DNA from 2 places in the Mesorhizobium sp. M0052 genome. Region 1 is predicted to be linked to the other one. Evidence: riboswitches for the same ligand, from Rfam matches in the RefSeq annotation. Region 1 holds a riboswitch; the other holds the start of a gene.

The links. A riboswitch is a leader RNA that binds a small molecule or an ion and turns the genes downstream of it on or off. The one in region 1 is predicted to bind cobalamin.
Region 2: another riboswitch for cobalamin. It lies ahead of NKJ77_RS16475 (aromatic ring-hydroxylating oxygenase subunit alpha); the one in region 1 lies ahead of NKJ77_RS12580 (DUF1636 family protein).

What each region holds. Positions count from the first base shown of each region.
Region 1 is NZ_JAMYUS010000008.1:36,300-40,837, forward strand. Features, by position in the region: gene cobN (cobaltochelatase subunit CobN) at 1-862, opposite strand, end outside; gene cobW (cobalamin biosynthesis protein CobW) at 881-1,933, opposite strand; gene NKJ77_RS12580 (DUF1636 family protein) at 1,936-2,361, opposite strand; cobalamin riboswitch at 2,400-2,606, opposite strand; gene NKJ77_RS12585 (DUF6348 family protein) at 2,665-3,357, opposite strand; gene NKJ77_RS12590 (winged helix-turn-helix domain-containing protein) at 3,387-4,538, opposite strand, start outside.
Region 2 is NZ_JAMYUS010000011.1:27,908-32,445, forward strand. Features, by position in the region: gene NKJ77_RS16455 (ABC transporter ATP-binding protein) at 1-982, shown strand, start outside; gene NKJ77_RS16460 (DUF680 domain-containing protein) at 1,055-1,288, opposite strand; gene NKJ77_RS16465 (DUF680 domain-containing protein) at 1,360-1,563, opposite strand; gene NKJ77_RS16470 (DUF680 domain-containing protein) at 1,630-1,836, opposite strand; cobalamin riboswitch at 2,328-2,529, shown strand; gene NKJ77_RS16475 (aromatic ring-hydroxylating oxygenase subunit alpha) at 2,647-3,894, shown strand; gene NKJ77_RS16480 (FAD-binding oxidoreductase) at 3,931-4,538, shown strand, end outside.

The DNA of each region.
Region 1 (4,538 bases):
CATCGGCGGCCAGCAGCATCGAGCGGTAGAAGAGGATGGGGATGATGGGAGGGTTGATGTTGTCTGCGCCGAGTTCCCGCCCACCCCCCTCTGTCCTGCCGGACATCTCCCCCGCAAGGGGGGAGATTGCGCTGTCATCGAAGCTTTCGCCAATCGGGGATGTTGCAGAGGAATCTATTATCGGCTGGGCAGAAAAAGTGCCGAGGTCCGCGCCGGCTGATCTCCCCCCTTGCGGGGGAGATGTCCGGCAGGACAGAGGGGGGTGTGAAGGAACGCCGACATCGGCCAAATCCAACTTGCCTACGACGCCGCGGCCTGGCTCGTAGTAGCCAGCTTTCGGCACGCTGACCGGCTCAGCCGCCGCCACATCGGACCCAGCCAACCCCGCTAGCCGCTGCACCAGCGCCGTCATATTCTCCGGGCCACCCTCGCGGAAATAGCCAAGCAGGCCGTCCAACTCCTCGCGCGGCAGCGTCGAGGCTTCGATCAGCCTGAGATCCTCGTCGTGGCTTTCACCAGGCAGCAGCGCCAGCTTGATGCCGTTCGCACGGGCAGTCGCGGCAAGCTGGTCGCAGCCATAGCGCCACCAGTCATAGCCACCGAGGATGCGCACCAGGATGATCTTGGCGTGGCGGGCGACGCTGTCGACCCAGAGGTCGACGGACATCGGGTGGCGCAAGTCGCGCAGTGCCGCCAGCCGCATCGAGGGCAGGCGGCCGGCGTCCGCCTTCCACGCCGCCGCCAGTCCGGCAAGGTCGCTGTCGGTAAAGGACAGCGCCACGATATCCGCCGGCGTCTGCCGGAGATCAACTGGCTCGGCGAGATCGTCGAGCGAGGCGGAGGTCGTGGCGAGTATATGCATCGCGGCTCGTGCCTGAGATCAACCGGCGAGTATACGCTCGATCGCCGGACGGTTCAGCCCCTTCAGGCCAATGACGACGAGCCGCGAGCGGCGATCGTCCTCGGCCGTCCAGGCGCGGTCATAGTAATGGTTGACGCGTGGGCCGACGGCCTGCAGCAAAAGCCGCATCGGCTTGCCGCCGACATCGACGAAGCCTTTTACACGCAACACGTTTTCCTGTTCGGCGGCGGTGGCGACGCGCTTGGCCAGGTCGTCGGGATTGGCGATCGAGGGGATGTCGACGATGAAGGTGTCGAAATCGTCATGCTCATGATCGAAAGCGCCGTCGTGATGCGACTTGCGGTTCTCGATGTCGTCTTCGACGGCGAGACCGAGGCCAAGCAGCACCGACGGGTCGACCTTGCCATGCGCAGTCGGCACGATTTTTACCGCGCGAGCGGAATGCTCATTGATGATGGCGTTGGCGCGGGCCGAACCGGCTGAATCCATCAAATCGCTTTTCGACAGGATGATCAGGTCGGCGCAGGCGATCTGGTCCTCGAAGACTTCTTCGACCGGATCGTCGTGGTCGAGCGTTTCGTCCTGAGCGCGCTGAGCCTGCAGGGCGTCCATATCGTGGGCAACGCGTCCCTCAGCCAGCGCCGGGCCGTCGACCACGGCGATGACGCCGTCGACGGTTACCCGGCTTTTCACACTCGGCCACTGGAATGCCTGGACCAGCGGCTTGGGCAGAGCCAGGCCCGAGGTCTCGATCAGGATGTGGTCGACCTTCGGCGTCAGTGCGAGGATCTTGTCGAGCGCGGGCACGAAATCGTCGGCGACGGTGCAGCAGATGCAGCCATTGGCCAGTTCCACGATGTTTTCCTCCGGGCAGGTGTCGATGCCGCAGCCCTTGAGAATCTCGCCGTCGATGCCGATGTCGCCGAACTCGTTGACGATGATGGCGATGCGCTTGCCGCCGGCATTTTCCAGGAGATGGCGGACCAGCGTCGTCTTGCCGGCGCCGAGGAAGCCTGTAACGACAGTGCAGGGAACACGGGAGAGGTTGGCGGCCGGGTTTGAAGCGTTCATCGTCAGTCCTTCAGCATGTCGAGGGGTGGGATGCGGGCAACGAGGCCGCGCTTGAGGCTATCGGGCCGGCCGCGCCACGGGATGAGGCCGTCGGCCGAAGTCGCGAAGAGCTTTGCGCCGGTAACGAGGTCGGCGCCGCTGGTTGCGGTCAGATCGCCGAAGACATAGCTCCAGCAGCCATCGCGCAGGATCGCGGCGCTGAGGCGGCGCTTGCAATTGCCGAGACATTCGGCGGTGCGGACCCGGATATCGCCGGCAGCGGCGCGGCGTGTGTCCTCAGCCAGCAATTCGCCGGCGCGCGGATGGGCGTCGGAACCGGTCTCATCGCGGCAGGAGGCGCAGACGATGACGGTCACGCCGGTCAGGGCGTCGTTGTCGCCGGACGCAATGTCCGCTGTGCCAGCCGAAAAACTGCTGTTCTGGTCCAAAAACCGTGCTCCTTGCCCGGAAACCCGCCAGGCGATCGGATACTTTGTCTCAGACGGCAGGTCTCCTGGCTCGCGAGTCATTGCCTTGGTTAGCCGCCTTCCCGGTGTTACCCAGTGGCTTTCGGCCTTGGCTCTTCGCTTACAGTTGCGGGGACAGCCGCGGATTTGGGATTTTTTCGTCCCGCACCGCATTCCCTCTTGGCCCTTGCCGTTGCGGGCAGGGGACCGTCTGGAGCGGATTTAGGCTTTTGCAGGCAGCGGTGTCAACGCACGGCTACGACATGGCGATGTCGGCAGGGGCTGTCATGTCCCGGCTTCCGGCAGTGCCAGGATGACCTGTCGGATAGCTTGATAGCCATCGCTATAGTCCCAGTCATGACCGACAGCCAGATTCTGTCCCTCATGCCAAACCGCGTTGTCCAGAAGGACTTCGGCACTAATCAGCGTGCCCTTCAAGCCTGCCAGAAAGGTCCGGACAAAATGGCTTCCGGGGGGTACCGAAGCTGTGAACAGCTTTTCCAGCTTGGCATAGAATGCTGGATAGCCTGGTGTCAGCGAGCATAGCTCGGTTGTGGCCTGGGAAATGACCGGGCCGCTATAGATTTTCCAGCGGGCATCTTTTCGCCAGATCTTCCAACTGGCGCTGCTTCGCTGCCAAAGCTCTATTTCGGCCTGCATGTTCTCGCAGACGTGATCGGCCAGTCCCTCAATGGCCACATGGAAAACACCACGGAGAAACTTTTCAAACGCCTGGTTCAGTTCCTGTTCGCGCGTGTCGCCGAAGCCAGCAAAGGATTCAATGACCGGCTGAACATCAAGCAGCGGAGAAAAAATGTAGATTTCCAGGACCAGCCGGTCAGAACTCGTCTCGAACACCTCAGCCTCAAACCGAAGCTGCTTCGATTGGAGCATGACGTCCCTATCTCTGCGGACTGCATCTATTCCATGCGCAATGAGGGCGCCATGGATCATGTCGAGCACTTTGTCCGATGCCATTGCACAACCTACGAGGCTTATTGAGGCGTCTATGACAGACGCTGCAAGGGTTGGCCATCTCTCTCGCTAGCCAATGCCGGCCCCAGATTGCCGGCCGGCGTCACTTCGATGCGCTCAAGGCCAAGCCAGCCCTGCATCGCCTTTAGTTCCTCGAAAAGCTGCGCGGTGGTCTCAGGCGGTGCGCCTGCTTCGGCATAGGCGGCGTGGACGCGTAAGACACTCGCAGGCCGGTCGGCCTTGAGGTCGACGCGGGCGACGATCTTGTCGCCGAGCAAGAAAGGCAGCACGTAATAGCCATATTGCCGCTTGTCGGCCGGGGTGTAGATCTCGATGCGGTAGCGGAAATCGAAGAGACGCTCGGTGCGCGCGCGCTCGAAGACCACCGGATCGAAGGGGGCCAGCAAGGCGCGGGCCTCGATCTTTCGCGGCAGGCGGGCGTCCCTATAGAGGTAAGCCGGCTTGTCCCAACCTTCGACGTTTACCGGCAGCAACTCGCCCATCTCGACCAGTTCCTCCAACCGGCCCTTCATGTCGGCCGGCGACAAGCGGAAATAATCGCGCAGGTCACCCGACGTCGCGATGCCGTGGGCGCGGGCGGAAATGCGCAGCAATTCGCGGTGCGCGTCCTCGGCCGCCGGCACCGGCAGGTCGAGGATCGCCTGCGGCAGCACGCGCTCGGGCAGGTCGTAGAAACGCTCGAAGCCACGGCGGTGCGCCGTGGTGATGCGTCCGGCCCAGAAGAGCCATTCGAAGGCGTGCTTGGCGTGGCTCCAGCCCCACCAGCCGCCCGAACCTTTCTGGCCCTCCAGTGCCGAAGCGGCAATCGGGCCGCGCTCGGCGACCGCGCGGTAGATCTCTTCGATATAGGCGGCGTGCTCGCGGCCCCATTTGGCGAGGCCCAGATACATTTCGTCGCCGCTTTCAGCGCGCTGCATGCGCCAGCGCATCAGTGGGTAGGTCTCGACCGGCAGGAACGAGGCCTCATGCGCCCAGTACTCGAACACGGTGCGCTTGCGGGTGATTGCGGCATTGTCGAGCAGGGTGAGCGGGTAGGGGCCAAGGCGCGAATAGAGCGGCATATAGTGGGCGCGCACCACGGCGCTGACGGAATCGATCTGCAGCAGGCCGGTGCGCGACAGCACGCGGGCGAGGTGGCGGCGATCGGGCGTGCCGACCGGGCG
Region 2 (4,538 bases), on a different contig from region 1:
CTTGCTGCGGTCCATCGCCGGGCTTGAGGAGATCACCTCCGGCGAGCTGAAGATCGCCGGCGAGGTGGTGAACGACGTGCCGCCTTCCAAGCGCGGCATTGCCATGGTGTTCCAGTCCTATGCGCTCTATCCGCACATGACCGTCTACGACAACATGGCCTTCTCTATGAAGATCGGCAAGGAAAGCAAGGCCGAGATCGACAAGCGGGTGCGGCAGGCCGCCGAAATCCTGCAGCTGACCAAATATCTCGACCGCCTGCCCAAGGCGATGTCGGGCGGCCAGCGCCAGCGTGTCGCCATCGGTCGCGCCATCGTGCGCAATCCGAAAGTGTTCCTGTTCGACGAGCCGCTGTCGAATCTCGACGCGGCGCTGCGCGTCGCGACCCGCATCGAGATCGCCAAGCTCAAGGAATCGATGCCTGCCACGACCATGATCTACGTCACCCACGATCAGGTCGAAGCGATGACGCTCGCCGACCGCATCGTCGTGCTGAAGGATGGCCATATCGAGCAGGTCGGCACGCCGATGGACCTCTACAAGAAGCCCGGCAATCTGTTCGTTGCCCAGTTCATCGGCTCGCCGGCCATGAACATCCTGCCGGCGACAATCGACAGGACGGGCAACCCGACAATCGTCAGCCATGTCGGCGGCCGCAAGGCAACGGTGCCGATCGCAACGCCGGCGTCAGCAAAGGGTGCGGCAGTCAGCTTCGGCGTGCGGCCGGAGGATCTGTCGGCCGCCACCGGCGCGGAATATCTTTTCGAGGGCGTGGTGGACTATGTCGAGCAACTCGGCGAGGTGCAGCTTGTCTATGTCGATATCGGCCGCGCTGACCTGCCGTTGGTGACCAAGCTGCCCGGCAATGTCGAGGTCAAGCGCGGGGCAAAGCTGCGACTGACCGCGGATGCCGGGGACCTGCACATCTTCGACGCCGATGGGCACTCCTTCTCGCTCAAGCCGGTGGAAGTGAAGGCGGCTTGAGATAGCTGCGTCGTACAGGCATGAAAAAAGAGCGGCGGGCCAGGCCCGCCGCTCTTTTTTAAGCTTCGGCTGTTAGTTGTTGCCGAACCGATCCCTGTCGCTGCTCTGAGGAACGAACTTCTGTTGGTCGTTCGACGAGTTCAGCAGCTTGTAGACCGCCGACTTGGTGCCGGTCGACGAAGTGCGGGTGGTGTCGACGGCAGCGGCCGGCTGGTTGGCGCCATTGGAGCCATAATTGTCGCTGCCGGCAAAGGCAGCGCTCGAAACAGCCAGAACGGCTGCGGTGGCAAGAACGATCTTCTTCATTTTAGTCTCCTGAATTTTTCTGATGCCGCCAGCTGCAGCGGATAAGCCCGCCACGTGCTGGAAACCGGCTTTTAGCGGCCGAAAAGGTTACGGTCGGCACCGTGGGCAGGCGCCTGCTCGGCTGGAGCCGACTTCTCAACCGAAGCCGTATGGCCACTATCGGTCGACGTAATCGCAGGCTGGTTGGCGCCGTTCGAACCGTAGTTGTCGCTGCCGGCGAAAGCGCTGCCGGAGATGGCCAAAACGGCGGCGGCAGCAAGGATGATCTTTTTCATTTCAAATACTCCTGAATTTTTTGGGATCCCGAGAGCGACGGGTTAGCCGCCCTTCTTTGGTCGGGATCAGCGATTGCCGTAGAGGTCGCGGTCGGCGCCCTGAACGACAGGCTGCTTGTCAGCGTGCGCCGGCTTCTGAATGGAAGCCGTATACGAGCTGTCGACCGAGACGGCTGGCTGGTTCGCACCATTGGAACCGTAATTGTCGCTACCGGCGAAGGCGCTGCCGGTGATCGCCAAAACGGCTGCGGCAGTGAGGATGATCTTTTTCATTTTTAGTACTCCAGTTTGTCTGTCCGTCTAGCGGCGTGTCTTGGGAGGAATTCGCGTCGTTCGGACAGCCCCGATGTGGGAAAGCCATAGGCTGGTTTCCAATCACGAAGTTGTTCCGTGTGGACCACGGTCCTGCACCTTGAAATTGTGCCAGGAAGTTCCTCTATGGTCATTTATCGCATTGTTTTCAGTTGCTTATGTCGAACCGAGTGGTTCGCTCCGGTGTCGGTTTCCGGGCCGTCGTTCACACCATCCTGCACGCATTGTCAACAGAAACGAACCGTTCGGTTCGATTAGAGATTGCTAGTAACTTTTCGATACCGTTGAGCCCTTTTTGCCCCCGATCGGAACTGGATCCGCAGCGATTCGGCGATGATAGCGCCGCAAGACAGGATCTCAGCCCTTCGGTGGTCGGCGGGGCGTATGCCGCGCGTGTCGCGCCGCATGGATATGATGTCGCTTTCATGCCGACGTCGCGATCGCTGCCGTGATTAGATGATCGCATCTCAGGTGCCGCTTCGTGACGACGCAGCGGAGAATTGGGAAGCCGGTCAGAATCCGGCGCTGCCCCCGCAACGGTGGTGGAGTTGAAGTCGCAACGGGAGACCACTGGGCAGCAGCCTGGGAAGGTGTCGCGATGGTCCGCAAGGACAACTCCAGAGCCCGGAAACCAGCCCGAGATGCCTAGACTCGACTGATCGCGGTGGGCGGTCAAGAGGTGGATAGTGCATGTCCGGCGCCGCGCCGGCCTGCGTCCGATCCTTCCTCCATCACCACCAAGTTCAGTCCTTAAACCACGAGGACAGAACTATGGATACGCGCAACGACATGCTGAGGCTCCTGAACGGCCGCAAGCAAGGCTTTTCGCTGGAACAGCCCTTCTACACCGACCCGGACTATTTCAAGCTCGACATGGAGCTTATCTGGTATCGCGACTGGCTGTTCATCGGCCATGATTGCGAACTGCCGAAGCCCGGCAGCTATATCACCGTGCAGATCGGCGGTTATCCGGTGGTGCTGGTCCGCGACCAGAAGGGCAACATCAACGCCTTCCACAATTCCTGCCGCCATCGCGGCAGCCGTGTCTGCAACACTGAGAAGGGGATGGCGGCAAAGCTTGTCTGCCCTTATCACCAGTGGACCTACGAGCTTGACGGCCGGCTGCTGTTTGCCCGCCAGATGGCCGACGGTTTCGACAAGAGCCAGTTCGGCCTGAAGCCCGTCGCTTGCGAGAGCGTCGGCGGTTACATCTTCATCTGCCTGGCGAAAGAACCTGCCGACTTTGCGCCGATGCGCGCCATGATAGAGCCCTACCTCAAGCCGCACAGGCTGAATGAAGCCAAGGTCGCATTCGAGAGCACCATCATCGAGAAGGGCAACTGGAAGCTGGTCTGGGAAAACAACCGCGAATGCTATCACTGCGCCGGCAATCATCCGGAGCTGTGCAAGACATTCCCCGAAGCGCCGACGGTGACCGGCGTGCAGGGCGCCGACAGCGATCCGGAGATGCTGGCGCACTGGGCGAAATGTGAGGCGGCGGGCCTGCCGAGCAAGTTCCGCATCGATCCGGCCGGGCAATACCGCGCCACCCGCGCGCCGCTGCTGCGCGATGCCGTCAGCTACACGATGTCGGGAAAGCGCGCGGTGACGAAGAACCTGTCCGACACTGTTGCCGCCGACCGCATCGGCACCTTAATGCACTACCACTATCCGACGACCTGGAACCACATCCTGATCGACCATGCGGTCACCTTCCGGGTGCTGCCGATCAGCGCCACCGAAACCGCGGTGACGACCAAGTGGCTGGTGCACAAGGATGCGGTCGAGGGCGTCGACTACAACCTTGAAGAGCTCACCCACGTCTGGACCGAGACCAACGACCAGGACCGCCGCATCGTCGAGGAAAACGCCTTCGGCATCCTGTCGCCGGCCTATGAGCCCGGCCCCTATTCGGAGCTGCATGAGGGCGGCGTGATCCAGTTCGTCGAATGGTACGCGGCCTTCATCGGCCCGCGCCTTGCCGAAGGCGGCCGGCCGGCGCTGCGCAGCGTCGCGTGAGCTGGAGCAGGCGAGGAAGGACCGGAGGATGATGCGATGACGGATCTTGGGCTCTATCGCCATCTTGACCAGATGGCGCCGTGGAACGACAGGCTGCAGGTGCTGGAAGTGACCGGCGTCAGCGACGAGGCGCCCGACGTCAAGACCTTCACCTTCCGCTCCGACAACCAGACCTGGTTCCGCTACAAGCCGGGCCAGTTCTTGACGCTGGAACTGCCGACACCGGACGGGCCACTGATGCGCACCTATACGCTGTCGTCGTCGCCATCGCGGCCGTTTTCGATCGCGGTGACGGTCAAGGCGCAGGCCGGCAGCATCGGCACGCGCTGGATGTTCGACCATCTGGTGCCCGGTTCGCATGTCAAGGCCTACGGACCGGCCGGCGACTTCTCGTTGCACAGCCACCCGGCGGCCAAATACCTGTTCATTTCCGCCGGCTCCGGCGTGACGCCGATGATGTCGATGCTGCGCTGGCTGAACGACTGCGCGCCATGGACCGATGTCGGTTTCGTCAACTGCGCGCGGCGTGCCGAAGAGATCATCTTCCGCAAGGAACTCGAACTGCTCGGCGGCCATATGCCCGGCCTGTCGCTCGGCTTCATGATCGAGGAACGTTCCAGCCGCGAGGGCTGGTACGGTCATAT